2 regions of the Silvibacterium sp. genome follow, and region 2 is predicted to be linked to the other one. Evidence: predicted binding sites of a transcription regulator. Region 2 holds the regulator's gene; the other holds the start of a gene.
What was found. Region 2 encodes LexA, which represses DNA repair genes until DNA is damaged. Its sites were predicted from a motif close to CANTTCGCTTTTTATTCGC; they were not measured.
Positions count from the first base shown of each region.

Region 1: the regulator LexA is predicted to act here: its motif matches at 3,240-3,258, upstream of QM649_RS10000 (DNA polymerase Y family protein).

Region 1 covers NZ_JASGFD010000022.1:45,118-60,411, forward strand. Annotated here, with positions in the region: gene QM649_RS09990 (hypothetical protein) at 156-335, opposite strand; gene gluQRS (tRNA glutamyl-Q(34) synthetase GluQRS) at 720-1,664, opposite strand; gene QM649_RS10000 (DNA polymerase Y family protein) at 1,896-3,233, opposite strand; gene QM649_RS10005 (hypothetical protein) at 3,478-3,648, shown strand; gene QM649_RS10010 (S53 family peptidase) at 3,973-5,721, shown strand; gene QM649_RS10015 (MBL fold metallo-hydrolase) at 5,772-6,665, opposite strand; gene QM649_RS10020 (DPP IV N-terminal domain-containing protein) at 6,668-8,935, opposite strand; gene QM649_RS10025 (zinc ribbon domain-containing protein) at 9,235-10,002, shown strand; gene QM649_RS10030 (5' nucleotidase, NT5C type) at 10,049-10,594, shown strand; gene QM649_RS10035 (helix-turn-helix domain-containing protein) at 10,647-11,420, opposite strand; gene QM649_RS10040 (TIGR01777 family oxidoreductase) at 11,584-12,519, shown strand; gene QM649_RS10045 (fibronectin type III domain-containing protein) at 12,580-13,677, shown strand; gene QM649_RS10050 (M61 family peptidase) at 14,058-15,294, shown strand, end outside.
Region 2 covers NZ_JASGFD010000004.1:33,033-48,326, forward strand. Annotated here, with positions in the region: gene QM649_RS02340 (hypothetical protein) at 1-180, shown strand, start outside; gene QM649_RS02345 (hypothetical protein) at 678-1,154, opposite strand; gene QM649_RS02350 (FliI/YscN family ATPase) at 1,155-2,504, opposite strand; gene QM649_RS02355 (FliH/SctL family protein) at 2,488-3,015, opposite strand; gene QM649_RS02360 (hypothetical protein) at 2,984-3,391, opposite strand; gene fliF (flagellar basal-body MS-ring/collar protein FliF) at 3,510-5,186, opposite strand; gene fliE (flagellar hook-basal body complex protein FliE) at 5,264-5,584, opposite strand; gene flgC (flagellar basal body rod protein FlgC) at 5,622-6,068, opposite strand; gene flgB (flagellar basal body rod protein FlgB) at 6,109-6,501, opposite strand; gene QM649_RS02385 (sigma 54-interacting transcriptional regulator) at 6,575-7,870, opposite strand; gene QM649_RS02390 (response regulator transcription factor) at 7,914-8,588, opposite strand; gene lexA (transcriptional repressor LexA) at 8,822-9,427, shown strand; gene QM649_RS02400 (DHA2 family efflux MFS transporter permease subunit) at 9,492-11,066, opposite strand; gene dnaK (molecular chaperone DnaK) at 11,342-13,261, shown strand; gene QM649_RS02410 (hypothetical protein) at 13,353-13,541, shown strand; gene QM649_RS02415 (Fpg/Nei family DNA glycosylase) at 13,675-14,469, shown strand; gene QM649_RS02420 (DnaJ C-terminal domain-containing protein) at 14,527-15,294, shown strand, end outside.

The DNA of each region.
Region 1 (15,294 bases), on a different contig from region 2:
CGCAGAGTCCCCTACGGGATGATCTGGGGCCCGAATCACCGTGTGACTGGGCGCATTGCCGGAATATTTCGTTGTATGAGAGAGGGTCTTCTTCCGGTCGCCGGGCGCTCGCGTGGGAGCGTCTCTGCAAAGAGCGCAGCGGCGGGCAGCGGCGACTAGTCGCTGCCGAAGAGGCTAGGTCGCGTGCTGGTAGGCAGAACGCGCAGATGCTTCAGGACACGCAGGTGCTTGCGGGGGGAAATCGCGCGCGCATAGGCCCGGCTCCAGCGACGAGTGCTGGCGAAGATCACCGGATTGGCCGCGGACATCTGCATGGCTGGCGTTTGCCAGAGCATAGCACAGGACTGCTACTGCGCGTAGAGCGATCCGCCTTCGGCTTCCGCTCCCTTTGGTCGCGGGCGAGGCTTTTGCCGGGTGCCCCACGGTGGCCCATGCAAGCCTTCTGTTGGCTTGAGTGGGGAAACACAGAAGCTGCTCACCACGAAGAAATCCTGTCCCTCCCGCCCAAGCGAAGGTTGGACGGCGAAGGTTGGACGGGGCGCCCGGATCCTCACTTGTTCCTGAGAACCGCAGGTTCCTCCACTGCGCTCGCGTTGCTCGCTTCGGTCGGAATGACAGGTTGTTTTCTAAATCTCGAACTCCAGCCTCTTCGCCTCCGAGCAGAATCGCGACCAGAGAGAGCGGAGGCCGAAGGCGGCCTCTTCTCCGCAGAGCAGAGGCTAGTCTCTGGGAGCGATCCTGCTCGGCATGCCCAGCAGCGCCATGCGCAGATCGCGCGGATCGCGTCCCATCTCACGCAATGTGCGCAGGGCCAGCGAATTATGCCGCTTGGCAAGACGATTGCCATCCTTATCGCGGATGAGCGGGCAGTGGAACCAGCGTGGCGGTTTGAAACCCAGTGCTTCGTAGAGCAGGATCTGCCGCGCCGTCGACTTCAGCAGGTCTTCGCCGCGCACCACCTCGGTGATGCGCATGGCCGCGTCATCCACCACGCAGGCCAGCTGGTAGGAAGGCACATCGTCGCGCCGCCACACGAGAAAGTCGCCGAAGTCCTTGCCTGCGACATAGCGTTGCGGCCCGAGGTGGACGTCTTCGAACTCGATCGCGCGGCCATCGGGCACGCGAAAGCGCCAGTTCACGCCCGCGGGCTCGTCGTAGTGGCGCGGCGCTTCGTCCTGCCCCGGCAGGCCGGCCATCGCCAGCCCGGACATCACCGGCAGGGGGCGGCACGTGCCCGGATAGCGCGGCTCGTCGTCCTCCTCACCCTCATGCGGCGCGGAGATCGCGGCAAGATCCTTGCGCGAGCAACGGCAAGGATAGATCAACCCTGCATCGCGCAGCTTCCGCCACGCCTCAAGATAGAAAGCCCGCCGCCGGCTCTGGCTATACGGACGATAGCGTCCCCCTAGCTCCGGTCCCTCCTGCCAGTGCATGCCGAGCCAGTGCAGATCCTCGACCATCGCGGTGACAAACTCGGGCTTCGCCCGCTGCGTATCCAGATCCTCGTTGCGCAGCACCAGCACACCGCCCGCATCCTTCGCCCGCTGATACGCCGTGAGGAACGTGGCCGCGTGCCCCACATGCAGCAGGCCGGTGGGCGAGGGCGCGAGGCGTCCGCGGTAGGTGCGCTGTTTGTCGGCCAGGAGCGAGAGCGGATCTAGCATTCGGGGATTGAAGGGTAGCGGCGAAGCGAGAACACCCCGTTCGCCTGCTTATGCCTATTATCTCCTGCACCTGTCATTCCGACCGAAGCGTGAGAAGGACCTTCACTCCCACACTTAGGCCAACAGAAGGCTTGAATCGGCCACCGTGAGATCCTGCGAACCCGATCCTCGCTCTTTAAGTCGCGACCAGAGGGAGCGGAGGCCGAAGGCGGATCGCCCTGCGCGAAGCAGTTACTCGAATAAGTCCGGAATGTTTGTGAATGCGATGCGCGTGGGCGCGGCGGCCCGCGCCAGCAGCATGCTCGCTGGCATCAGCGTCGTGAGGCCGTACTTGTGATTGAGCGAGTCCATCGCCGTGGTCAGGCGCGTGCGCCGCGATTCTCCCTCAAGGTTTCCGAAGAGGTCGAGCGTGTGCAGATGGTCGGGCACCAGGTTCCCCAGTCCTACGCCCACGTAGAACGGCTTCCGGTGTCGTGCGTCCTTCGGACATCGCTCCCACAGCTTGCACAGCGCCTCCACCAGCGTCTGGCTGTCCTGGCATTCGACCACGGACATGCCCTGCGACCATCCCTCCTGCGGAATGCCGGAGTAGTGCAGCCGATGCGCTTCTTCTTTCGGGACCACGAACTTCACGGAGACGGAGATGCTCGTCGTCCACAGCCGCGCCGCGCGCAGACGCATTGCCGCCTTGTGCAGCAGCTTGTGCGCGACGGCATAGCAGCCCTCCGGGGTGCGCAGCGCGGGAGGCAGCACGTGGCTCTGGCTGATCGACTTCTGGTGCTCGAGCGCCGCATCCTGAAAGTCCTCGCCGCGCAGCCAGTGCCAAAGCTTTTCTCCCTGGATGCTGCCCCAGGCGTGGTTCATCTGCTCGCGGTCGAGCCGCAGTAACTGTTCCATGGTCCGGATGCCGGCCATGTGCAGCCGCTTCTCCATGCGAGCGCCCACGCCCGGCAGGTCGCGCAGCGAAAGATGTTCGAGCGCCGCAGGCAGCAGGTCCGGCGTGAGCGCAACCAGGCCATCCGGCTTCTCCATGTCGGACGCGATCTTCGCCAGGTAGCGATTCGGCGCGAGTCCGATCGAACAGCGCAGTGTCTCACCCACCTGCTCGCGAAGAACCTGCTTGATGCGCTTCGCCAGCGAGAGCGCTGCCCGCAGCGGCTGTTCGCGGCCGATCAGGCTCGACGCCATCTCATCGATCGAAAGCACCGCCGAGACCGGCACACACTGCTGCACCGCTTCGACGATGCGATTGTGATAGTCCACGTAGATTCCGTGCCGCGCTTCGACGAATTGAATGCCCGGGCACAGCCGCCGCGCCTCGGCTACCTGCGTGCCCGTCTTCACGCCGAAGGCCTTCGCTTCATAGCTCGCGGCGATCGCGCAGGTGGTATCGGCCATCACCGGCACTACTGCCACCGGCCGCCCGCGCAGCTCCGGCCGCATCTCCTGCTCGACCGAAGCAAAGTACGAATTCAGATCGAGAAAGAGCCAGCGTACGCGCGGCTCGCCCGCTGCCGCCGCGTCTGCGGAAGAGGAACCGGAGAGCGCGGAGTGGGCGGAATCAGGCATACATATATTTTCGCCTTTTATTCTCCCATACGCAAATCTTCTCGCGCCTTTCTTCGCCGGGTCGATATGTCAGGAGACGGGGCGACGGGATAGGCCAGCAGCGATCTACTCCGGAAGTTGTAGGACGCTGCGGCAAATTCCTACCGCTCTCGTCTAACACAGTGAGATGATGGGTCCACCCCCATCATCGCTGTTAGGAAACCATCCGGCCCCATTTGGATTCTTAATCAGCGGAGTCGCTCCTATGTGGTTCACTCGCATGCATGACATTCTGGGACACCTGACGCGGATCAGTGATTATCTTCCTGCGTTTCTGGTGACCATCGGCGTGGCAGTGCTCATCTGCTGCGCGGTCGGTTGCACCTGCAGTCCGTGCAAGGAAGAGGACGATCTCTTCCATCACGAGACACTGTAGTCGCCCGGCCCTCGCGCTTCCCCGCGCCCCCACGCTGTCGCCAATCCCTTGCCATCCGCAGTAACGTCCCCCGCGACATTCCTTTCTTGTAAATTTCATCCTGTAACTGCGCTCACCTTCACGCATCCAAACGACTTACACAGGGATATCTGCACCTGTATCCAGGCGTACGACTACACCGGGAGACAGATTCAGGTAAAGTGTTTCGCGTCCCCGGTCAGCAGTCCCGCCAGCCTGCAGTTCCGCATGCGGAGCCAGCGCTATCCGCGCCTGCTTCGCGAACCTCGTCGGTAGTTCTTCACCCCCGGAAGGTGACCCCGAATCATGACGAACGCCAGCACCAAGCGCACGACTCTCGCTCACAGCGAACGCAAAGCCCCGCATAACGCCACCGCCGCCGGCGCGACCTCGCCGCAACAGGTCATCACCGTCTCGGTCATCGTGCGCCGCAAGAATCCCCTTCACCTGCACGAGCTGAAGAAGCACCTCTCGCACCAGGAGTTCCTCGAGAACTACGCCGCCAACCCGGCCGACTTCGATCAGATCCGCCGCTTCGCCCACCAGCACGGTCTCAGCATCGACGAGTCTGCCTCGAGCCTCGCCCGCCGCACCGTCGTGCTGCGTGGCACTGCTGCTGCGCTCGAAAAGGCCTTCGGCGTAACGCTGCAGGATTACACCACCGCAACCGGCCACAAATTCCATGGATTTACCGGCACGCTTTCGCTGCCCGAAGAACACGCTTCCATCGTCGAAGCCGTCCTCGGCCTCGATGCCCGTCCGATTGCGAAGCCCCATATCCGCCGCCAGCCGCGTGGCGTGGCTCCTGCCGCGGCCGCGCAGAGCAGCTTCAATCCCAACCAGGTCGCCGCGCTCTATGGATTCCCCAGCGGCACCGGCGCCGGACAGACCGTCGGCATCATTGAACTGGGCGGCGGCTACAGCGCCTCCGGCCTCGACACCTACTTCAACAATCTCGGCATCACCCCACCCACTGTCGTCGCGGTCTCCGTCGACGGCGGCGCAAACACGACCGGTAGCGACGCCGACGGCGAGGTCGATCTCGATATCCAGGTGGTCGGCTCGATCGCCACCGGCGCGACGATCGCCGTCTACTTCACGACGAACACCGACCAGGGCTTCATCGATGCCATCACCACCGCCGTACACGACACGACCAACAAGCCATCGGTGATCTCGATCAGCTGGGGCGGTCCGGAGACCAGCTGGGCGCAGTCTTCGCTCACCGCGCTCGACGAAGCCTGCCAGTCGGCCGGAGCCCTCGGCGTCACCATCACTGTGGCGGCCGGCGACGGCGGTTCGGTGGACGGCACAAACTCGAATGTCGTCGACTTTCCCGCTTCGAGCCCGTATGTGCTGGCCTGCGGAGGCACGCGCATCACAGCCAGCAGCACTGCCATCACCAGCGAAGTGGTCTGGAATGACGGCTCAGAAGGCGGCTCGACCGGCGGCGGCGTCAGCACCGCCTTCTCTGTGCCCACGTGGCAGAGCGGCCTGAGCGCCACCACCGGCAGCGGCCAGGCCAGCGCGCTGACCGGCCGTGGCGTACCGGATGTCGCCGGCGATGCCTCGCCCGCATCCGGATATAACGTGCTCGTCGACGGTCAGCAGGTGGTGGTCGGCGGCACCAGCGCCGTTGCGCCGCTGTGGGCGGCATTGATCGCCATCGTCAATCAGCTCAAGGGCTCGAGCGTGGGCTTCGTGAACCCAACACTGTACGGCGCGGCCTCGGCCTTCAACGACATTACCTCGGGAAACAACGACATCTCCGGCGGCAACGGCGGCTACGAGGCCACCACCGGCTGGGATGCCTGCACCGGCCTCGGCTCGCCGAAGGGTGCAGCGATTGCCGCGGCGCTCGGCGTCACCGGAGGCAGTGGAAGCACAGACGGCGGAACATCCGGCGGTGGAACGACAACCGGTGGAGGTACGACCGGGGGTGGTGGCACTGGAACCAGCGGGACGGGCAATGGCGGGACTGGAACCGGCACGACGACGGGCTCCGGCAAACACCACCATCACCCCAAGCACGGCCATGAGGAAGGCGCTGCCTGAGAACAGGCGCCGGGTGCCCAGGTCTCGATTCTGAGACCTGGGACCAGCCTTTACCGTTCCAGCTCCGGCTTGCCCTTTTCATTCCAGCGCACGTATCCCATCGGGCGATCATGATCGTGAGTGAAGAGCACCAGCCACCGCTCCGGGATGGCGCGCGCGTAGAACCGCTTACGCTCCTCGATCACCCGCAGTGGATCGAGATCGTATCCCATGCCCCAGGTCACATCGAGATGCGCGCTGGTGGGAATCAGGTCCGAGATATAGCAGGCATGCTCGCCGCCTGACTCGATGTGTACGGCCATGGTCTGCGCCGTGTGTCCGGGAAAGCATTCAACCGAGATGCCCGGCACAATCTCCTGCGCCTGGCCTGGCTGCGCCTCAATGAGCGTCATCTGCCCGCTCTCAATCAGCGGATCATAGTTCGCGCTGATGTAGCTCACTGCATCGCGCTCAAGCTGACGATGCCCATGATCCACTTCGCCCTTGTGCGCGAAGTAGCGCGCGTTGGGGAAGGTCGGAACAACCTTCCCCGCATCGGTCAGCGTCGTGTTCCAGCCGCAGTGGTCGAAATGGAGATGCGTGTTGATCACCACGTCCACCTCTTCGAACCGGATGTTCGCCGCCGCGAAGGAGGAAGGCAGAAGCTGCTTCGCCTCGACGAAGCTTCGCTGCTTCTCGCTCATCTTGTTGCCGAGCCCCGTCTCGATCGCGACGACATGCTTGCCAGTGCGCACGACCACCGTGTTCAGCCCAAGCGTGATGCGGTTCTGCGCATCGGCCGGCATACGCTTCTCCCACAGCGTCTTCGGCACCACGCCGAACATCGCGCCGCCGTCGAGCTTGAACGCCCCATCGCTCAGCACCGTCAGCTCGAAGTCACCGAGCGCAGTGCGTGTGCGAATAAGGTCGTCAGGATGCGGCGCGATATGCATTGGAGCCTGCATCCTTACTGCTCCTGCTGCGGATGCATCACGTACTGCTCGAACTCCTGCAGCAGGCGCGTGTGATATTCGCCCTGCGCGGCAGGACCTGCGATCGAGTGCGTCTTGCGCGGGAAGATGTTGTAGTCGTATGGAATCCCCGCATCGATCAGCTTCTGGATGTACTGCACCGTGTTGCCCAGGTGCACATTGTCGTCCCCTGTTCCGTGGAAGATCACGATGTGTCCGCGCAGCTTCGCCGCCGAGTTCACATCCGAGTCGTCGCGATACGCCGCTTCATCCTGCGAAGGCAGCCCCATGTACCGCTCGGTATAAATCGAGTCGTAGAGGCGCCAATCCGTCACCGGCGCGCCGCTGCCGCCCGCGAGGAAGCGGTCCGAATGGCTCAGCGCGTAAAGCGTGAAGCTGCCACCCCAGCTCCATCCGAACCAGCCCATGCGATGCCCGTCGAGCTGCGGATATTTCGCCAGCACCTGATCCACCGACGCAAGCTGATCGGCCAGCTCTGCAGGTCCGAAGCTGTGATACGCCGCCTGCTCAAAGGCGCGTCCACGGCCGGCCATGCCGCGATTGTCCACGTGCATCACCGCAAAGCCATGTTCGGCCATCAGCTGATCGAAGTACCAGTTGCGGTTGCCGTACTTGTTCTTCGCCGTGCCCACGCCGGGCCCGCCATACGGGTTCACGATCAGCGGCACGCTCGCCGCAGACTTCTCACCCACCGGCAACTGCAGCGTGCCATAGAGCATCGTCTTGCCGTCGGCCGCGGTCAGCGTCAGCAGCACCGGAGGCACCAGGGTGTGTCCTGCGACCGGATGCGACTTCCAGAACGGCGTGCACTCGCCGGCGCCCGTGCAGTAGCTCACCACGGCGGGCGTCGTCAGCGTCGATGAGGTATCGATGAACGCGCCACCCTTCTGCGCAAACTCCGGCGCATGGAAGCCATCGGACTTCGTCACGCGGCGCTTGCCGGTGCCGTCCAGCTGCACCGCCCACACCTGCTGATCGCGCGGGTTGCCCTCGTTCGAGAGGTAGTAGATCGTTCCCTTCGCCTCGTCGACCGCCTTGATCTCGCCAACCTCGTACTCACCATGCTCGAGCTCGCCCGCGGGCTTGACGTCACTCCCCAGCGGATTGGCCGGATCGAATGTGTAACGGTAGATGTGCGTATAGCCATCCTGCCAGCCGGTGTTCAGGAACTGGTGATCGCCGACGAACGTGATGTCATAGGCAATGGTGAAGTACTTCGGCTCGGTTTCGGCCAGCACGCGCTTCACGCTGCCGCTGCGCGTGTCCGCAAAATACAGGTCGCGATGTTTATGGTCGCGCGTCAGCACCTCGACCCACACCACGTTCGCGCTCACCCAGCCAAAGCGCGGAATGTAGTCATTGTTCGCGCTCACCGGGATATTGAGCCACTGCGTCGCGCCGCCTTCGGCGCTCACCACGCCCACGCGCACACCGGGGTTTGGATCGCCCGGCTGCGGATAGCGCTGCTCGTCGACTGTCGCATGCACCGGGATCCAGTCGGTCAGCGGATATTCCGGCACCTTCGCCTCATCCATCTGCAGATACACAAGCTGTTTCGAATCCGGCGACCAGAAATAATTACTTCTCGTATCAAGTTCTTCGAGATAGACCCAGTCGATCTCGCCGTTCAGCAGCGTCGGTTCTTTCGTCGTGGTCAGCGCGACGGTCCCGCCGCCGCCCTTCACCGGCTGCACGTAGAGGTTGTGATCGCGCACGTAGGAAACCCGTGCGCCGTCCGGAGAAAACTTGGGATCGTCCCCGCTCTGCATGCCCGTGTTGCCGATGGTCGTGCCCTCGCCGCTTGCGAGATCGTAGTTCCACAACTCGCCGTCGGTATTGAACAGCATGTGTGTCGAATCGGGCGACCAGATGTAGTCCGGCTGGTTGTAGCGGCTGCGATGGTCGGCGTCCTTCTCACGCAGTTGCGCGTTCAGCAGGCGCGCAATTTTGCCCACCGGCACCAGCTTCGTCAGCTTGCCGTCCGCTGTGTCGATCTGCATCACGTCGCCGCTGTCGGCAAAGTAGGTTGCACGCTTCCCGTCCGGCGACCAGCTGATGTCCCCCGGCGCGTCGCCCGTCAGGTCATCGCTGCTGTAAATCTCCTTGATCGTCCAGGGATGATCCTTCTGCGGATGATCCGTCGGGGCAGAGCTCTGCGCTGCGAGAGGAAGCGTCAGCGCGAGAGAAGCGGATGCAGAAGCAAGCAGGGCAAGAGTCTGAAAGGAACGCAAAGCAACTCGCAAGATAACTCCAGGGCAGGAATTTCGCGATCCGGTTTTCCGCGCAGGGGCACGCAGCGGACCGCAAACGTTTGGCAAGGCCATTCTACCGGTCGGCCCGCGCTACGCGATCCCTGCTGGATCGACGAGCCCGCTTTGGACCGCCTCATCGCCACAAACCTGTCATCCCGACCGGAGCGAGACAGGTTTTTCGTCTCGCGCAGTGGAGAGATCCGCGGTTGTGCGCGAGCGAAAGAACCGCAGGTCCTTGTTTGACGCCGAGGCTGGCTCACCGCCGTCCGTTATAGACTGCTCTTCAGGTCATGAACGACGAACTGCTCTCACTGGTCCAGCTCCAGGAAACCGATCAGGCCATCGCAGCCCTGCGCACCGGGCTCGCGGCCCTGCCGCAGAAAATCGCAGCGCTCGAAGAAAAACTCGCGCGCCAGAAGACTGCCGTCGCCACGGCCGAACAGGCTCTCAAGGACGAGGACGCCGCGCGGCGCCGCATGGAGAGCGACCTCAAGGACCAGCAGCAGAAGATCGTGAAGTTCCGCGACCAGTCCTCGAGCGTCAAGACCAACGAGCAGTTCAAAGCGCTGCAGCATGAGATTGAATTCGCCGAGGCCGAGATCGTGAAGATCGAGGACCGCGAACTCGAAAGCATGGAGCGCTCCGAACAGCTGGAGCCGCAACTGGCGAAGTCGCGGCAGGAGTTCTCCGACCACAGCCGCGTGGTCGAGCTCGAGAAGGAAGCCGCGCAGGCCAGGACGGAAGAGCAGAAGCAGCGCCTCGAAGCGCTCGAGCGCGACCGCCAGCTCTACCGCTCGCAAATCACCGGTAGGAATGACGGCGACACCCGCCTCGCTACCTATGATCGCCTCACGAAGTCGAAGGGCACCGCGCTCGCCGCCGTCGAGAACCAGCGCTGCACGGCCTGCCAGATGGGCGTGCGCCCGCAGCTCTGGAATCAGATCCGCTCCGGCCAGCTGCTGCCCTGCGAAAGCTGCGGCCGCCTGCTGTATCACGACCGCGAAGAGGCCGCTCCGCCCGACGCCGCACCCGGCGCGCTGCGCAACAAAGCTCAGTAACGAACATCGAAGAAGCCCGCCACAGGGCTCGACAGGATGGGAACGCATGAAGCGTATCTGTATCGACATGGACGAGGTGCTGGCCGACACTCTCGCCGAACATATCGCCCGCTATAACCGCGATCACCAGGAAGCCATCACCAAGGGCGACCTTCGCGGCAAGTGGCTCTGGGATATCGTCTCCTCCGATCGCCATGAGCGCCTCGACGGCTACCTCCGCTCCGAGGATTTCTTCGAAGACCTGCCGGTGATCGAGGACAGCCAGCGCGTGGTGCGCGAACTGCTGAAGGATTACGAGGTCTTCATCGCCACCGCCGCCATGGAGTTCCCGAACTCCTTCGGACCGAAGTACCGCTGGCTCCGCCGCCACTTTCCTTTGCTGAACCCGCGTAACTTCGTCTTTTGCGGCGACAAGAGCATTCTCAATGCGGACTACCTCATCGACGATCAGCCGCTGCACTTCCGCCGCTTCCCGGGTGAGGGCATTCTCTACAGCGCGCCGCACAACCTGAACGTCTCCGGCTTTCGCCGCGTGGACAACTGGGCGCAGGTCGCCGCGCTGTTTGTGCCGCATCTCGTGCTGCAAAAATAGAAAGGGCGGACCGCGATGGTCCGCCCCTCCGTTTGATCCAGACTTGCAGCCGCTACACCCGCCGTGCTGCGCCTAACGGTTTCACCTGCATGATCTCGCGATCCAGCGGCCGGCCTGCCGGCGCCGTATTTCCGTTGGAATGCCCGTTCCCGCTCTTGCCATTCGCCACCGCCGCCGGACGCAACGTCGCCCCCTGCACCAGATGCTGCTGGTGCATGGTCACGATCAGCGCCACAGCCGGCTCCGATCCTGCACAGCGATAGGCATGCGGAGTGCTGGCGTCGAAATACACGCCATCGCCAGCCTCGAGCACGTGCGCCTTGTCGCCGTGGCGAATCTGCAACTCTCCCTGGAGCATGTAGAGGAACTCATAGCCCGGATGCACGTGCGGCCGGACCTCCTTGTCCTCCCGCAGCGGGATGAACTCCGCATAGTAGGGATCCATGTGCCGGTCCGGCACCATGTAGCCCAGGCTTTCAAAGTAATAGGTGGGGTCGTCCGTGCCCGTCTGCGGCAGGCGCACACGGTCCGTTTTCTTGTGAATCCGGAAGAGCGTGTGCGGCTCCGGCTCGAAGAAGTACGACAGGTCCTTGCTGAAGACCATCGCGATACGGGCAAGATTGCGGAGCGTCGGAACGACACGGCCGGTTTCGAGCTGCGAAAGAAAGCTCGCGGAAAGGCCAGTGTGCTTCCCCAGCTCCACCAGACCCATGGATTTCTTCAGGCGCAGCCGTTTGATACGCTCGCCAATCTTGCGTTCTGCGATAAAGGCTTCTGCGGTCTCCGGATCGATCGTCAGTTTGCTTTCTTCCTGCTTCATCGCCATATTTTGTATCCTCGCGGTTCGTTTGCGGGGGGCAAATTCCCATTTTGGTACTGGGATGCACCAAACTGCAAAAATGTTCTTCCGATCACAATGTCTTTCATGCTGACCACAAGAGCGGCATCCAATTTACGAGTACGCCAAATCGCAAACTGAATTGCAGACCATGCCAGAAACCTCCAAAAAGATCCTGATCTCCGGCGCCTCGGGCCTCATCGGTTCGGCTCTTACTCAAGCGCTCCAAGTCCAGCAGATTGAAGTACTTCAGCTCTCCCGGAAACCATCCTCCGCAGGACAGCAGACGGTTCTGCGCTGGGATCCCTCGGCCGAACGTCCGGTATCCGACCCCACGCCACTGGAAGGCCTGCACGCCGCCATCCATCTCTCCGGGGCGAACCTTTCTTCGCGCCGCTGGACGGAAAGCTACAAGCGCGAGATTGTCTCCAGCCGCGTTGATACCACGCTGGCGCTGGGGCGGGTCTTCTCGCAACTGCAGGAGCCCCCGAAGGCATTTGTATGTGCCTCAGCCACTGGCATTTATGGCAACCGCGGCAGCGAGCTGCTCACCGAAGACTCCCGCCACGGCACAGGTTTTCTCACCGACGTCTGTGAGCTCTGGGAGCGGGCGGCCGCGACTGCCGGAGCCAGCGCCGGACGCGTCCTCCATACCCGCTTCGGCGTTGTCCTGGCCCCGAATGGCGGAGCGCTCGCCAAGATGCTGCCGCTCTTCCGCGCCGGGCTCGGCGGACCGCTGGGTTCCGGCCGGCAGTGGATGAGCTGGATCGCCTTGCCGGACCTCGTCTCGGCCATGCTCTTTCTCCTGCTCGATCCCCGCGCCGGAGAACTCACGGGAGCCTTCAACTTTACCGCGCCCGGGCCGGTCACTAACGCCGATTTCACCCACGCGCTGGGCCGGCATCTCCACCGGCCGGCGATTCTTCCCGCTCCGGCATTCGCACTCCGGCTGGCTTTCGGTCAGATGGCCGACGAGGCGCTCCTCGCCTCGTCGCGCGCCCTCCCGGAAGGTCTGCTCAAGGCCGGTTACCGCTTCCAGGCCTCGGATATCGATGCCGCGCTCAACACAGTCCTGCCCCGGCCCTGAATCTCATCCGGATTGCTGCTACGCTGAATCTGAATGCGCGGTAAGACTCGTCTGTTCAGCATGCCCAGATCTTCCATGGCCGCCCTGGCGGTCTTTGCCTCCGCCGCAGCCGTCACTGCCTCTCTTGCATTGACCGGCTGCGGGATGGAGGCTTCGCCGATGCCACCCAGCCTCAAGCTGCCCGAGCCGGTCACCGACCTTTCCGGCAGCCGCGCCGGCAATGACGTCACCCTGCACTGGACCATGCCTAAGCGCGACACCGAAAAGGTGATGCTCAAAGGCGAGCAGCACGCCGTCATCTGCCGCCATCTTGCGGACGGTCCCTGCCAGCGCGCCGGAGAGATCCTGGTCGCGCCCCAGGCCAAGGCTTCGTATACCGATCACCTTCCCGCCGACCTCGTTAGCGGCCAGGCACGGCTGCTCGTCTACACGGTCGAGCTGAAGAATCACGCCGGCAAGGACGCCGGACCGTCGAACAAGGTCTATCTCGCTGCCGGAGAGGCTCCGGCTCGCGTTCAAAACCTCGACGCCCACACCAGCGCGGACGGCATCCTCCTCACCTGGACGCAGCAGCCCGGGAGCGCCACCTTCCGCATCCATCGCGAGCTGGTCACCGATCCGAAGGCCAAGGCGGTCAAGCCCGATGAGACCGCAGGCACGCCCGCGCCCGATCAGCAGACCCTCGAGCTGACGATCGAAGACAAGGGCAAGGCACTCGACCGCGACGCCGCACTCGACCATACGTACAAGTACGAGGTGGATCGCGTAGCCCACTCTTCGTTCTCGGGCCACGATATCGAGACCACCAGCGCACCGAGCGCCACCGTGACCCTCGATGCCCGCGACGTATTCCCGCCGCACACGCCTACCGATCTCCAGGCCGTACCGGATGCCGACGCCGGTTCCGTGGATCTCTCCTGGTCGCCGAACACGGATGCGGATATCGCCGGTTACCGTGTCTATCGCCGCGATGCGGGCTCATCGACCGCGCCAGTGCGCATCTCACCCGCCGCTGCCGATGCCGTCGTCTCGCCATCCTTCCGCGACACCACGGCGAAACCCGGCCAGCGCTACATCTACTCCGTCAGCGCCATCGATCATGACGGCAACGAGAGCACCCGCTCAGCCGAAGTAGAAGAAGGACTGCCGCAACCTTAGGCGATATCAACATATTCGTTTGGCAGCTTTATTTCTAATCTCGAAGTTGTCATTCCGACCGAAGTGACCGCAGGGAGCGTAGTGGAGGAACCTGCAGTTTGGCCTGCACATCCGAGGATGCCTAGCAGCCTTACTGCAGGTTCCTCCCCTGCTCGAGACAGGAAAACTGTCTCGCTTCGGTCGGAATGACAAGCTTTTATAAAAAATCCTGCCAAAGGCAAGCATTCCGAATATGCCGATACGACCCAAGGCTACGGCAGTCGCAAAGGACAGAGCAGGCTGCCCTCCGATAGACTCGGACCACCTATTCCCATACGTTCGTCCACTCGCCCATTGGGCTTTTTATCCGGTTGATTCTTACCTGGGAGAAATCTCTCGATATGTCCTCGCGACTGCTGTTGGCCGCATCCTGCCTTGGCCTGTTCCTGCCGTCTCTCGCTCTTGCACAGAAAACACCCATCCAGATCACCGCTGACCTCCGCGATACGCCGCGCAAGCTCTTCCATGCCGAGATCGATATCCCGGTCACCCACGCCGGTCCCCTGTCGCTCACCACGCCGGAGTGGATTCCCGGCAATCATCGGCCCACAGGCCCCGTCAGCGATATCGTCGGCGTCGTCTTCACAGCAAACGGGCAGACACTGACCTGGCGCCGCGATGACGAAGATCTGTACCAGTTTCATGTCGAGGTGCCGAAGGGCGTCACCAGCGTGCACGCGCACCTGGATTGCATCGCGACCGCGCGGCTGAGCCAGCACCTGGCCATGCTCGAGTGGGAGAAGCTGCTGCTCTACCCCGCCGACACGCCTGTCCGTGAGATTCCCATTCAGCCCACGCTCATCGTGCCCACCGGCTGGGGCGTAGGCACAGCACTCACGCCCACCGATCCGGGCTACACCCCGGAACCGGCAAAGGGCGGCACGATCCACTATGCGGCGACCAACGTGGAGCAGCTTGAGGATTCGCCCGTAATCACCGGTGAATACTTTCACGAATACCCGCTGGCTCCGGATGTGTCGACGAAGCATTACATCGATGTGGTGGCGGACGATCCCGAGGACGCGAAGCTGCATCCTGAATTCCTGGCCGAGCTGACGCGGCTGGTCCACGAGACCGGCGCAGCCTATGCCTCGAGGCACTACAAGGCCTATCACTTCCTGCTCACGCTTTCCGACGTTGCCGGATGGGATGGCCTCGAGCATGGCCAGTCCAGCGATAACGGCGTGGAAGAAGCCGGCTTTGCCGATGCCGACCACCAGTTAAGCAACACCGATCTGTTGCCGCACGAGTTCACCCACTCGTGGAACGGCAAGTATCGCCGTCCCTTCAATCTGTACCAGGACGACTTCCACAAGATGCAGCAGGGCTCGCTGCTGTGGGTCTACGAAGGCCTAACGCAGTACATGGGCGAGGTGCTGGCGGCGCGCAGCGGGCTGGAATCGCAGCAGGAATACCGCGACAACCTGGCCTACACAGCCGCCATGCTTCAGGAGACCCGTGGCCGGGAATGGCGCTCCACTGAAGATACCGCCATCTCCAGCAGCATCCTCCGCGACCGCGACATGGCCTGGTCCAACTGGCGCCGGTCGCAGGACTACTATCCCGAAGGCACGCTGG
Region 2 (15,294 bases):
TGCTCTGAGACGCGGCTTGAAAGTAGCATCGCCGCACTGCCGGACATAGCCGAGGAGCTGGCCGCTGTCGACGTCGACCCCGAGGACATCGCCACTGCCGATGCCGCAGGCGCAGTTGATTTGAATTCGCTTGCATCCGAAGTGATCGCGTCCTGCGCCATGTTGTCCGATCCCGAATAGGCTCCTCTCGACGCCGACAGCGCGGAGAGGTTACCGATCGCTGTGGTCTTCATTTCCACAGAGGCCGAAGCAGGGGCGGTCAGGCCAGCCGAAGACACAGCATCCGCTCCCTGCTTCGCCTTCAAGGATGCTGCGACAGACGTCGCGTCGTCTGCTGCTTGCAGAACATCTGCGGTGCCCGCTGCGGAACTATCCGCGGATACTTTTCCTGAATTCGAGTCGGAAGATGCCGCCTCGTCCTGCTCCTCTTTTGTCATCGTTCCAGCGGCAAGCGCCAACAAGGCCGCAAAGATGCCTGTCGCATCCTCTCCGCTTGTGGAGCCCGAAGCAGAACTCAGTAGTGAGCCCTTGACGGACATATCCTCCGCAGACGAGCTGACGGAACGAACAGAACTGGCGGCTGACGGCAAGTAAGGCCTCCGAGCGTGACAACACCAGAGGACTGCAAGCATGAGGCCAGCAAAGGTGGAAGAAAGAAGGCGTTTATGAATGAATTCTCAGAAATCAGGGCCAGAGATGTCCCGCTCAAGATGGCGCCAGCGAGCCATGACAAAGCTGTCGTCGAGCGAACGCTGTTCGCTTCTCTCTCGCTCACGGCTTGCCACCTCCTTCGCCGCATGCAGAAGAATTTCCGCCTGTAGGCGCTCACGCCGACGCGCCAGATACTGATCCCGGGCCGCTTCCATCATGGCAGCCGTCTCACGGACCCGGAGTTCGAGAAACTCAAGCTCCGGCTCGGCCATGGACGCGGCGTTTAACAGAAGAAAGCGCGTTTCGCCATGCTCTTTCTCTTCTTCTCCCCGGCCACGCAGCGGGGCCAGCGCCCGCGTTTCGAGCGATTGTTTTTCCTTGCGGGCGTATTCCTCTGCCTGCTCGGCCGCATGCAGAGCCCCGGCCCGCACCGCCAGTTCAGCCCGGGCCGCATCCTCAAGCAGAAGACGAAGGCGCATCAGCCGCTCGAGCAGACGGCTCACTCAGAATCTCCCTGCGAGAGCCATCAAAGAGGCCACAGCCTGTTCACGGCTCACATGCTCGCTCGCGCTTTGCACCAGGTAGGCACGCAACGCGTCACGGCAACGCACCGCCGCATCGAGCGCCGCATCGCTGCCGGTGCGATAGGCGCCAATGCGAATAAGGTCCTCGGAACGCGCATAGACAGCGAGCATGCGACGCGCCGCAGCAGCCGCTTCCCGATGCGAAGCCGTGGTCACTGCAGGCATCAGGCGGCTGATCGAGTCGAGAACCTCGATCGGCGGATACCATCCCTCGGAGGCCAGTGAGCGCGCAAGCACGACGTGGCCGTCGAGCAACGAGCGCACGGCGTCCACCAGCGGATCCTGCTGATCGTCCCCTTCCATCAGCACGGTGTAAAAGCCGGTGATACTGCCTCGTTCAAACTCGCCCGCCCGTTCAATGAGCCTCGCAAGGCGATGAAAGACCGAAGGCGTATACCCTTTCGCCGTCGGCGGCTCCCCGGCTGCAAGACCCACCTCGCGCGCGGCCATCGCGTAACGGGTGAGCGAGTCGATGACCAGCAGCACATGCCGGCCATGCGCGGCAAAATATTCGGCCACAGTGGTTGCGGCCAGCGCCGCCCGCATACGCAGGATCGGCGATTGGTCAGAGGTTGAAACCACCACCGCAGCACGCTTTCTTCCCTCTTCTCCCAGGCTCTCATCCAGAAACTCCCTTACCTCGCGACCTCGCTCGCCAACCAGGCCGACGACGATGATCTCCGCGTCGCTATGACGGGTCATCATGCCGATCAGCGTGCTCTTGCCAACGCCAGAGCCCCCGAAGATTCCGACTCTCTGCCCGCGCCCTACACTCAACAGTCCGTCGATCGCACGCACCCCGGTACCGATGGGCGTGCGAATGGGCACACGATCAAGAGCCTGCGGCAGCAGGCCATCGAGCGCACGCAGTTCGCAGGCTCCAAGCGTTGCCCCTGAGCCATCCATCGGCATACCCAGGGCGTCGAGAACCCGTCCGATCAGCCCATCCCCGACTTCGATCTGCGGCACACGACCCAGACCGCTGATCTCGTCGGCATAGCGGATACCCTCAGCCGGCCCTACCGTCATGCTCAACACATGATTGCCGCGAAAACCGATCACCTCGGCCAAGTGCCGTTCCCCTTCGGCGTCGACGATCTCGCAACACTCTCCAAGAGCGCAGGGTGGCCCTATCGATTCAACCGTCTGCGCCGAAGCTTCGCTGACGCGGCCTCGCCAGCGCAGCACCGGATTATGGCGCAGACGACCAAAGTATCCGGCCAACAGCCGGGGTGCAGCCGACAAGTCAGAGTCAGGCAATGGCAGCATCGGAGATCCGGCGTGACGAGCCTACACCATCGCGGCGGTCGAGCAGATCGAAGAATCCCCGCTCGATCTCCTCAAGCTGGGCCTTCACACCAAGATCAACGGAACCCACCTCGGCCACCAGACGGCACTCCCCGACATGCAGATGTTCGTCCGCAGTGACTGCGGGTTGCAGCGGAAGATTGCCCGTCAGGCGCAGCGTCTCCTCCCACAGCGGCTGGTCTGCCGCAGGCACCGCCAATTGCACCTCGGTCGATTCCGCCAGCCGCCCAAGCGCCACGCGTACTGCGCCACGCAGCAGCAGCGGATCCATCTGCGCTTCGCGATGAAGAATGCGAGCCGCAATGGCCAATGCCAGCTCGACGACCTCGCGCTCCACCGCGGCAAAGTAGCGGCTGCGCGCCGCCTCGAAATTAACCAACGCATCGCTCAGGCCGCCTGCAAGTCTCGCAAGAGCCTGCTGCCGCTCCTGCTCCACCCCATCACGCGCCATCCGGTAAGCCTCTTCGCGCACCGCCTCCCTGCGCCATCACATGCTGGGTACCCAGCATCTCGTGGAACTCCTCGACCACGGCTGCCGAGAGGTCCGGAGGGACATTGCGTGTCTGCGCGATCTCTTCTGTCAGACGCTGCACATCCTGCTCAGGCAGATTCTGCAGCACCACCTTGCCCAGCTCATCGCCCATCGCGATCACCAGGATCGCGGCCTTCTTTACTCCGGACATGCGACCCAGCTGCTGGCGAATCGCCGGACTGAGAGCGCCTGCGGACTGAGCCTCGGACTGCCCGGAACTCGAAGCAGAGCCCGGAGTCGAGCCGGAAGCGGCCCCTGGAGCTCCGCCCGGTACTGGTGATGCAGTTGCGAGCGCCGCCGTGCCTCCTGCCGCCATGCCCTGATCCTTTCCCTGCCTTTGTCCCTATCCGATCCCTGTCCAGCCTGTTTTCATTCCCGCCGCCTGCGCTCTTTCGGCGAGCGTCTTCTCAACGCAACCTCGCATGCTTCCACGCTTAACCGTCGGTATGGATCCAGCTCTGCAGAAGGCGCGTGCTCTGCTGTGGCTCCTTGCGCAGATGCTCGCTCACCGAGTCGTAGACGGCCTGGGCGTGTAGCCGCCGCTGGTCCATCGGCACATCAAGAGAGGGAACTTCTCCCGACGCCAGCATCGGAGCGCTACCCGCGGGAGCCGGCAGAGAGCGCGGCACGGCAATCGCTTCGACCTGTCGCATCACCGGACGGATGACGACGAGAAAGAGCACCACAGCGCAGAGCAGCAGCCCTCCGTAGCGGAAGAGCGGCGCGGCTTCTCCGGCGGTGTGCAGCAGGCGCTCGCCAAGCGGTGCAGGTGCAAGACCACTTTCGTCAAAGGGCAGGCTTTCGACGCTTACCAGGTCACCCCGCGTCGCATCGTAGCCGACAGCTGCCTTCACCAGATCGGTCAGCCGCTTCATCTCCTCGACTGAGCGTGGTTCCCAGCGCGCCTGTTTGCCACTGCCTATCTGCTGATAATTGATCAGCACGGCGGCATTGACGCGGCGCAGACGCCCGGGCCCTTCGGTGGTGTGCCGCACCTTCTTCGAAGCGGCATAGGTTTCGCTATCCTGCTTGGCTGATTCCACGCTGGCAGCAGAACTTGGATAGACGGGTGGCTGCGCGTTGGGAGCATTGCTCGCGGTTCCGGGCACACCGGTTGCGGTGGGAGCGGGATTAGCCTGCCTGTCCGATTTCTGGCTCGAAAGGGTAACCACGCTGCTCGGATCGTACGTTTCATCGACCTCGTCCGAGGTCGCGGTGTCGTAGTCAAGATCGACCGACGCATGCACATTGCCGACACCAGCCACCGGCTCGAGCGTGGCAATCAGCTTATCCGCCAGCGACTGCTCGAGAGCCGCCGTCTCGATGCTCGCGCTCTTCTTCCCTAACTGCCGGCCAGTACTGTCGACGAGGACAACATTCTCCGCACGCAGATCGTCGACCGAAGCAGCGACCAGATTGCGAATCGCCTCTGAGCTCTCCGTCGAAAGATCACGATGACGCAGCTTGAGCACGACCGAGGCCTTGGCTTCCCGTTGCTGGTCGGTGAAGAGAGAGTCATGAGGCAGAACAAGGTTGACCCGGGCGCTTTCGACGTCGGCCAATGTCCCGATGGTGTGCTCGAGTTCGCCCTCAAGCGCACGCTGATAGTTCACCTTCTCCTCGAACTCCGAGCCGATCCAGTTCGGCTTGTCGAAGAGATCGAAGCCCATGCGTCCGCTGCGAGGACCGCCCTTCGACGCAGTGAGCAGCCGCGCCTTATCGAGTGACTCGGCCGGCACCTGGAGCGTTCCACCATCCACCGCGTGGACAAGGATGCCGGCGCCGCTCAAGGTCGATGACATTTCGCGGGTATCTTCGGCATCGAGCCCGGAATAAAGCGTCCGCCAGTCCGTGCGCGTCGCATACCAGCCGATGGCGACCACACTGAGCAGAGCCAGCGCCGCAGCCGCTCCGAACCACATCCGCTGCCGCGATTCGAGCCTCTGCCAACCCTCAAGAAAGCGCCCGAGGGCAAGCGTAATTGCCGGCGCAGCCCTCTCGCGCATGGCCCGGGCGCCACCTGCCTGAGGCCCTTCGCCGGGGCGTCTTCCCGGCTGCATCCCGGATGCTCCCTCGGCCCGCGTCTCCGTCGGTGTCTCTCGTTCCGCCACTGCCCCTCATCCTCAACGATCGTTTATCGGCAAGTTCGTTCCACACGTTCAACGGTGCCAGATGGTGCCGTCGCGCATCAGAACTGCATCTGCATCAGCTGCTGATACGCAGCCACGGCCTTGTTACGCACTGCCAGAGTCATCTCAAAGGCCAGATTCGCTTTTTGCGTTGCGATCATCGCCTCGTGCACGTCCACGCCATCGCCTGCCATCAGCCCCTGCACCGTACTACTCGCCTGGCTCTCGAGTTGCTGCTCGCTCTCGAACGCCGTGCGCAGAAGATCGCTGAAAGGCAACTCGCCTCCACTCGCGCCGCCAGAAAGGCCGCTAGCGGGTGTTGCCGAGAAAGCCGGTGTTACGCCACTTCCGGCCACGGCATTGAGAAGAATCGGATTCATGGTTCCCTCATCTCTGCTGCACGAATTTCCTGCCGCACTACTTGAGAATGTCCAGCGAGGAGCTGATCATCGCCTTGGTTGCCTGCACAGCCGAGCTGTTGAGTCCGTAAGCGCGGTTCGCGCTCATCAGGTCCACCATCTCGGTCAGAGGATTGATGTCCGGATAAGAGACATAGCCATCCTTGTCCGCGTCGGGATGTTGCGGATCGTAGCGGCGCAGTCCCTTAGACTGATCGGGAACGACGGCGGCAATCGTCACTCCGCCGATCCGGCCCTCGGCCTCGGCCGAAAAGCCGTTTTCCGTGAAGGCATCGGCAAAGCTCGGCGCCTCGGACTCGAAGACCACATGCTGACGCCGGTAAGGTCCGCCTTGCGGCGTCTGTGTGGTTTCAGCATTGGCCATGTTCGCCGCCACGACCTCGGCCCGCAGCCGCTCGGCAGAGAGCGCCGATCCGCTCACATGCATGATTCCGAAGAGATTCATTTCCGGTTCTCCTCCCTGATCCCGGCCGCATCGACTTCATCTACTTGCTGTCTGCGTGGATGGCATCGAGAACGGTTGCATATTCGTTCTTGAGCAGCGAGACACCCATGCGAAACCTCAGCTGATCCTCGGCCATCTTCAGGCCTTCGCGATCCATCGAGACGTTATTGCCATCAGGCCGTTCGATCAGCCCATCGACACGCTCCACAGACGCATTGCGGCGCACCGTTGAGGGTTTTCCATGACTTTCATCGCGCCTTTCCCCGGCGATCTCCTCAAGCGAGGCTTCCATCTCCGCGGCAAAGTCGAGACCCACGGTCCTGTATCCAGGCGTGTCCACGTTGGCTACGTTCTGGGCTGTCAGTTTCATCTCCAGCCCTGTCAGATCCAGGTAGCGCTCGAGTTGCTCGCTCAGCAAAGTGGTCACATGCATGGCCGGTTCTCCTTCCGCTTCGCATATCTGCAAAAGGTGTTCCAAAGACGCACAGGAGTAGATTGAAAAACTCTCATGCCGATTCTTCGTCGTTGCCGAATTCGATCTCTGCAACCCCGATCTCCGCGCGCTCCTCGGCGAGGATCCAGGCTCTTTCAAGAACGTGTTCGAGCTCGCGCACGTTTCCTGGCCAGGAATAACCACGCAGTTGCTCGCGGGCCGCGAAAGACAGGCTCCTCGCCGCGCTGCGTTCAGCCAGCCGGGCGAGGAAGAACTCCGTAAGCCGATCGATATCGGCAACGCGTCCGGCAAGCGCAGGAGTGCGGATCGAGAAGACGGAAAGCCGGTGATAAAGATCGAGCCGGAAGCTCGCCTCCCTCGCCATTCGCGCCAACGGACGGTGGGTCGCCGCAACCAGCCGCACGTCTACTTTCACCGCCTCGTTGTCCCCGATGCGCTGCAGTTCCCCACTCTCGAGAAAGCGCAGCAGCTTGGCCTGAAGCGGCAAAGGCATCTCGCCAATCTCATCGAGAAAAAGTGTTCCGCCATGCGCTGCTTCGATCCTGCCCGTTCTCCCTTGCACCGCTCCCGTGAATGCGCCCCGGGTGTGCCCGAAGAGCTCGGCCTCGAGTAGCGATTCGGGAATAGCGGCGCAGTTGAGCACAGCAAATGGCCGTGAGGAACGAGGACTCAGCCGATGGAGAGCCCGCGCCACCAGTTCCTTGCCCGTGCCTGTCGGGCCCTGGATGAGCACCGGCGTCGGCCGCGGCGCAACCAGCCGGATACGCCGGCTCACCTCGAGCATGGCTGCATCCTCGCCGATGAACTCCGGCAGCCGTAGGCTGGCAACCGCAGATGGAATGTTCGCCGTCGACGGACGGAGCGAAGCGGAATTTTCAGGATGAAGGAGTGGAGCGTGCAGCGGCCTCGATATCTCCCTCGACGTTTCAATCACCGGGGCCGCGTTCCAGGCTGCGCCGTCACCATCCTGGCCGCGGCGCACGGCCAGCAGCACCTCGTTGCGGCGTGGACTCCGGCCACGGCCCGCGGCCTCGACATCGCCCAAGGCCACAACATCCATCTCGGCGAAGAGCCTCTGGCATTCGGCGAGAAATTCCGTCACCTCGAGATCCGGCAGCCAAGTATCGACAACCAGCGTCTCGGCGGATTCCGCATCGAGCATGCCCAGCGCTTCAGCGCCTCCCGAGGCCTCCCTCACTTGCCAGCGCAGGCTGGACAGCGTATCCCGCACCCGCTGGCGAAAGGAAAGATCGGAGCTGACCAGAACGGCCGTGCGTGCGCGCGGCGGCACCGACGGAGAGGATGTGCGGGGATGCGCGAGTTCCCGGGGATAGGGTGCTGAGAACATGAAGACCTCGATTTCTGATGTCTTACCGGAAGACGATCGCGATTCAGGCCTGCGAAGCCAGACCGATCGCGTAGCCCTGCCCGCGTACGGTCTCGATCAACGCCGGCTGACCGGTATCGTTCAGCTTCCGCCGCAGGTAGTTCACATACACATCGACTACGTTCGTGGTGCTCGCGCGCAGCTCCCATACGTGCTCCAGCAGCGCCGCCCGGGAGACGGCCTGGCCGCGGTTGAGAAGCAGATATTCGAGCAGCGCGAACTCCTTGTTCGTCAGAGCGACCGGGCGCCCCTCGCAAAGCACGCTGCGCTCCACGCGGTTTACTTCGAGCCCGCGCTGGCGAAGCACCAGCGCGGCGGCGCCGCGGCGACGCACGACCGCCCGGCAGCGTGCCCGAAGCTCGGCCATCGCAAAAGGCTTGGGCAAAAAATCGTCAGCTCCGAGTTCGAGAGCCTGTACCCGCACCTCGACACCGGACCGCGCCGTCAGAACCACCACGGGAGCATCCTCTCCTGTGCCGCGCAAGAACTTCAGGACCTCAAGGCCATCCCGCCGGGGCAGGTTCAGGTCGAGAATCGTCAGATCCGGAGCCGATGCCTGGAACAGCTCTACCGCTTCCTGCCCATCGGTCGCCACCATCACCACATGCCCTTCGCCGGCAAAGGATCGCTGCAGCAACGCCGCCAGGGCCCGATCTCCATCCACCACCAGAAGTCGCATCTCGTATTTCCTCGTGCCCCAATTTCGCGCAAAGAAGCGGGGCGAACAACAGGCAAAGCTATGCGAGAGCAGCCCATCATTCCTCTTTGGGACACAGGCGCCGCAAGTTCTAAAAGGAAACCAGACTCGCTTCGCAAAGCAGAAACCTCCTCATGCGCAGCGAGGGAGCGGCGAACGCGAGGCGCAAAAGAAAAAATCTCCGCAATTCGCTTTTTATTCGCTAAAATGTACGCATGGCTGTCACGCGTCGGCAAAAAGAGGTGCTGGACTTCATCACGGCGTTTGTTCAGCGCAACGGTTATTCTCCTTCGTTCGAGGAGATCGCCCAAGGGCTCGAGCTGCGCTCGCTGGCCACCGTGCACAAGCACGTCACCAATCTGCAGAACAAGGGATTGTTGCAGCGCGCGCACAACCGCAGCCGCTCGATCGATGTGCTACCGGCACGCCCTCCCAAAGCCCGTTCCGCCGAGCGCTTTCCCCTGCTAGGTCGCATTGCCGCCGGCCTGCCGATTGAGGCGGTCGAAAACCAGGATTCCATTGCGCTCACCGATGTCGTCGGCAACCGTGAAGTCTTTGCTCTCCAGGTACGCGGCGAGTCAATGCGCGATGAGCATATCGTCGACGGCGACTTTGTCTTTGTCGAACGCGGCAATGTCGCGCACGAAGGCGATATCGTGGTAGCGCTGGTGGGAGGGATGGAAACCACGCTTAAGCGGTACTACGTCGAGGGTTCGACGATCCGCCTGCAGCCCTCAAATACCGAAATGGACCCGATCTACGTTCCCGCTGCCCAGGTGGCAATCCAGGGGCGCGTGGTCGGCATGCTGCGGCGCTACTAACAACAGCGCACGCAGAGCAGATGGAGTGCAGCGAAAAGCCCGGCGGATGCCGGGCTTTTTCAGGTCAGTGCGCGCCTGCCGGAGCTTTCTTGCCCGGCACGACCTTGCGGAAGAGCCACACCAGCGCCACGCAGCCGAAGCACAACAATGCCATCCAGCGGAAGACATCGACGAAAGACCACAGCTGCGCCTGCTGCCCAAGTTCGGTGTAGAGCCGGCTCGAGGCCGCGCCTTGCGCATTCGCCGGATTCGTCATGTGCCCGAGATAATTCTTGAGCGCCGTCGTCTGCTGCTCGAACCATGTGCCCGATCGCGGAATGTAATTGGCGATTTCATTCTGGTGCGCATCCGTACGCCGTGTCAGCAATGTCTGCGCGACAGAAATTCCAATGGATCCGCCGATGTTACGCAGGAGGTTGAAGATACCGCTGGCCGAACCGATCTGATCATTCCGCAGCGTGCCGTAAGCCTGCGTGGTAATCGGCACGAAGACGAAGCTCAGCGCAAACCCGGTGACGACGATGGGCAGCAGCAGCGTGGTCGGCCCGATATCCAGCGTGAGGTTGCCGAAGAACAGCGACATGACGCCGAAGGTGATGAAGCCGAAACTCAGCAGGTAGCGCGCATCGATCTTGCCGCCCAGGTAGCCGATCACCGGCATGCCGAGAATCGACCCTATGCCGCGCGGTCCTACGACCAGCCCAGCGGTGAACGCAGTGTAACCAAGCAGATCCTGATAAAAGAGCGGCAGGACCGTAATCATGGAGTAAATGCACAGGCCGAACATCGCAATCAGCAGGCAGCCGATGGCGAAGTTCCAGTTCTTGAGCGTCTTCAGGTTGACCAGCGGCGACTTCGAGCGCCACGAATGCCAGATGAACCAGATGAACGAGGTCACGAGGAAGAAGGTCGCCCAGCGGATCCACAGAGCACCGAACCAGTCGTCCTCCTGGCCCTTGTCGAGGATGACCTGCAGGCAGCCGGTCCAGATCGCCAGCAGACCGAAGCCCAGGTTGTCGAACCTGCCGGCCTTGGCATTCTTGATGTACGGCGGATCATGCACGAACCGGCTGATCATGAAGACCGCCAGCGCACCCACCGGGATATTGATGTAGAAGGCGTAACGCCAGCTGTATGTATCGGTTAGCCAGCCACCCAGGGTGGGACCGAGTACCGGGGCCACGACCACGCCGAAGGCAAACACGGTCATGGCGATGCCACGCTTCTGCGGCGGGAAGCTTTCGAGAAGGATGGCCTGCGAGAGTGGCTGGAGGGCGCCGCCGCCGGCTCCCTGGATGACGCGAGCCAGCAACATGATGCCGAGCGTAGGAGCCGCGCCGCAGAAGAATGACGAAACCGTGAAGATGACCACGCAGGTCAGCAGGAACCGCTTACGTCCGAAGCGCAGCGAGAACCAGTTGCTGGCCGGAAGGATCACGGCATTGGCGACCAGGTAACTGGTCAGCACCCAGGTGGCTTCATCGTTCGAGGCCGAAAGAGACCCGGCGATATACGGCAGCGCCACCGAGGCGATGGCCGTATCCAGGACCTCCATAAAGGTGGCCAGCATCACCGAAACAGCGATAAGCCAGGGGTTTACCCCGGCATTCTGCGCCTGCTGACTACGTTCGTCTGCCATGTTCCTGCTTCTGATTGAAAATCGCGTGCCGGTCTGTGGCTAATGAAGGTCGCGAAGACGGCATTTCCGAACCGCAGGGCCAGCCAACAAACAGATATGCCTCAATTGGATACGCGAGTAGGGGCGGAAGATGCAGAGTCCGGCCTGCCGGTCGGGAACAGGCAAAACCTCCTGCATCCCGGATGGCAGAGACCGCATCAGATAGATTGACAATAACTCACTCAAGTGCGAATGTAGTGCTTGACGCGAGTCGTCAACAGTTGAGGAGCAGCCAAATGGCAAAGATTATCGGTATCGATTTAGGCACCACGAACTCCTGCGTCGCGGTGATGGAAGGCGGCGAGCCCAAGGTTATCGCCAACGAGGAAGGTGGTCGCACCACCCCCTCGATCGTAGCCTTCACCAAGAGCGGTGAGCGTCTCGTGGGCCAGGTGGCCAAGCGTCAGGCCATCACCAACCCCCAGAACACCATTTATTCCGTCAAGCGCTTCATGGGCCGCCGCGCCAATGAAGTCAACGACGAGATGAAGATGGTCCCCTACAAGGTCAAGCAGCAGGGCGATCACGTCGTCGTCGAGGCTCAGGGCAAGGACTACACCCCGCCCGAGATCTCCGCCATGATCCTGCAGAAGCTGAAGAAGGCGGCGGAAGACTATCTCGGCACGACCGTTACCGAGGCCGTCATCACCGTGCCTGCGTACTTTAACGATGCGCAGCGCCAGGCGACCAAGGACGCCGGCCGCATTGCCGGTCTGGACGTCAAGCGTATCGTCAACGAGCCGACGGCAGCCGCGTTGGCCTATGGTCTCGACAAGAAGAAGGAAGAGACCATCGCCGTGTACGACTTCGGCGGCGGCACCTTCGATATCTCGATCCTCGAAGTCGGTGAAGGCGTCATCGAAGTGAAGTCGACCAATGGTGACACCCACCTGGGCGGCGACAACATCGATCAGGCGATCGTGGATTGGCTCATCGCCGAATTCAAGGCGGAAGAGGGTCTCGACCTCGGCGCAAAGGGCAATGAAATGGCCCTGCAGCGTCTGAAGGATGCGGCCGAGCGCGCCAAGATCGAGCTCTCGACGGCAATCGAAACCGAGATCAACCTGCCCTTCATCACGGCGGATGCGACCGGCCCGAAGCATCTTGTGAAGAAGCTGACCCGCGCCAAGCTGGAGCAGCTGGTCGAAGGCATCCTGCAGCGCTCGATCGAGCCCTGCAAGAAGGCCATGATCGATGCCGGCGTGGACGCGAGCAAGATCGATGAAGTTGTGCTCGTCGGCGGCCAGACACGTATGCCGCGTATTCAGCAGATCGTGAAAGAGCTCTTCGGCAAGGAGCCCCATAAGGGCGTAAACCCGGACGAAGTCGTTGCCATTGGCGCGGCGGTTCAGGCCGGAGTTCTGGCTGGTGAGGTCAAGGATCTTCTGCTGCTCGACGTGACCCCGCTGACGCTCTCGATCGAGACGCTGGGCGGCGTGGCGACAGCGATGATCCCGCGCAACACGACCATCCCGACGAAGAAGACCGAAACCTTCTCGACGGCAGCTGACAGCCAGACGGAAGTGGAAGTCCACGTCCTGCAGGGCGAGCGTCCGATGGCCGCACAGAATCGCACGCTGGCGAAGTTCAAGCTGAGCGGCATTCCTCCGGCTCCGCGCGGCGTGCCGCAGATCGAGGTCACCTTCGACATCGACGCGAACGGCATCCTGAACGTCTGGGCCAAGGACAATGCGACCGGCAAGGATCAGAAGGTGACCATCACCTCCTCGTCGGGCCTGAGCAAGGAAGAAGTTGAGCGCATGGCGAAGGAAGCCGAAGCTCACTCGTCCGAGGACAAGGCGAAGCGTGAGGAGATCGAGGCTCGCAACCAGCTCGACGGTCTCGTCTACAACATCGAGAAGATGCTGAAGGACAACGGCGACAAGGTCTCCGGCGTGGAGAAGGCCGAGGTGGAATCCGCCCTGGCCGACGCGAAGAAGACTCTGGAAGGTCAGCCGGATGCGGCGGCAATGAACGCCGAGCGCGAGAAGCTGACTGCCGCTTCGCACAAGCTGGCCGAGGCGATGTACAAGGCCGGTGCAACACCGGGAGCCCCGACCGACGGCGCCGCGGCGGCCTCTGGCACGACCGAGGAAGCCAAGAAGGACGAAGGTGTTATCGACGCCGAGTACGTGGACGTCGAAGAGAAGAAGTAAGCGCGCAGCCAGCTGCGTTTGCATTACCGAGGGGCTGCTCCGTAAAGGGCCGCCCCTCATTTTTTAGCCAGACTTTCGGCGAAGGAGTGCAATGACGGAAGCGAACACGGTATCGAGCATGGTTTGGAAGTGCGAACAGATTCGCGCGGGCCAGGTGTACAACCGGGTAATGTTCGACACGAAGGAAGAGGCCGAGCAATTCCGCGTACAGATGAACAAGGCAGAGCCTGATCTCTTCTGGCGCGTGGAAGCGGTGGAAGCGCGCATGGTGTGGAACTAAGCTTGCGCCCCCGCCCAGTGCCGACAACAGGCTTGAGCGGCACCGCCGGGCCAGTGCGCTCCCTTTGGTCGCTTTGGCTGGAATCACAGAGCTTTTGAGATGTTCGAATACCGGAACTCAAGAACGGAGATCGATGCCCGAAGGAAACGAGATCCATCGCTTTGCCAAGCAGCACGCCGCCGCGCTCGCCGGTCATCGCCTGCATGTGGATTCTCCCAACGGAGGCTTCCCCGACGCGACCGTGCTCGACGGACGCACGCTGAAGTCGGTCGAGGCGTATGGCAAGCATCTGGGGTATGTCTTCGGCAAAGACCTGATCGTGCATGTGCATCTCGGCATGTACGGCGACTTCTGGGAAGGCCAGATGCCGCTGCCTCCTGAGAAGGGCGCGCTGCGGCTGCGCATGTGGAACAAGACAGATTGGATCGAGTTGCGTGGAGCGACCGACTGCTCGATCTTCGACGAGGAGAAGTGGGCTGCGCTGCTGGCGCGGCTGGGCGCAGACCCGTTGCGGGATGATGCCGACCCGGATCCGGCCTTCGCCGTCATCCGCAAGCGTAAGACCGCCATCGGCCTGTTGCTGATGGACCAGCGCATCTTCTCCGGAATCGGCAACATCTTTCGTGCGGAGTTGCTCTATCGTGCGCGGATCGATCCAATGCGGCCGGGCAAGGACGTATCGCTCGCCGAGCTGCGGTCGATATGGAAAGACGCCTGCAAGCTGATGCCCGAAGCGATGGAAGACCGCCGCATCGTGACGACGCGGCCGAAGGATCGTCCTCATGCGCGGCGCCCGGTGCAGGATGAGGAAGTGCATTACGTTTACCGCCGCCACAACAAGCCGTGCTTTGTGTGTGGTGCGACAATCAAAAGGCAGGAGATGGGCGGACGCACCGTGTACTGGTGCCCCCAGTGCCAGGCGAATTAAGCCCGAGAAGGCCTGAGACGTCATCCTGCCGGAAAGTTTGAGAAGAGCTGACCAACGATGCCATCGACTCAAAACAAGGACTACTACGCCATCCTTGGCGTGAAAAAGACAGCGACAGCGGATGAGATTCGCAAAGCCTTCCGCAAGCTCGCACGCAAGTATCATCCGGACGTAAACCCCGGCGACAAGAAGGCCGAGGAGAAGTTCAAGGAGATTTCGGAAGCCAACGACATTCTGAGCGACGAGAAGAAGCGGAAGGTTTTCGACCAGTTCGGCTTCTACTCTGACCAGATCGACCCGGCTACGGCAGAGGCTGCGGCGCGCGGCGCCTATGGTCCCGGCTACGGCCAGGGAGGCCCAGGACGCGGCGGCCAGGAAGTGCCGTTCGACTTCGGCGGCTTCGACTTCTCGGACTTTGCCAACCAGCAGGGCGCGGCCGGGCAGCAGCAGGGCGGCTCGAGCTGGGGCGGCTTCAAGGACATCTTCTCCGGCATCTTCAATCAGGGCCAGGGCGGAAGGCAGCAGGAAGGTCCGCAGGGCGGCAGCGACCTCGAATACCAGGTGCAGGTGGATTTCTGGACGGCGATCCGCGGTGGCACCACGAAGCTGCAGGTGCAGCGGCAGGAGATCTGCCCAACGTGCAAGGGCAAGGCTTCGACCGGCGGCGCGCACACCTGCCCGGAATGCCATGGCTCCGGCCAGGTCACACAGATGGGCGGACGGATGAAGTTCAACATCCAGTGCCCGCGCTGCGGCGGCTCCGGCAAAGTGCGCAACGCCTGCGGCACCTGCCACGGACAGGGCACGGTGACGCGGACCGAGACC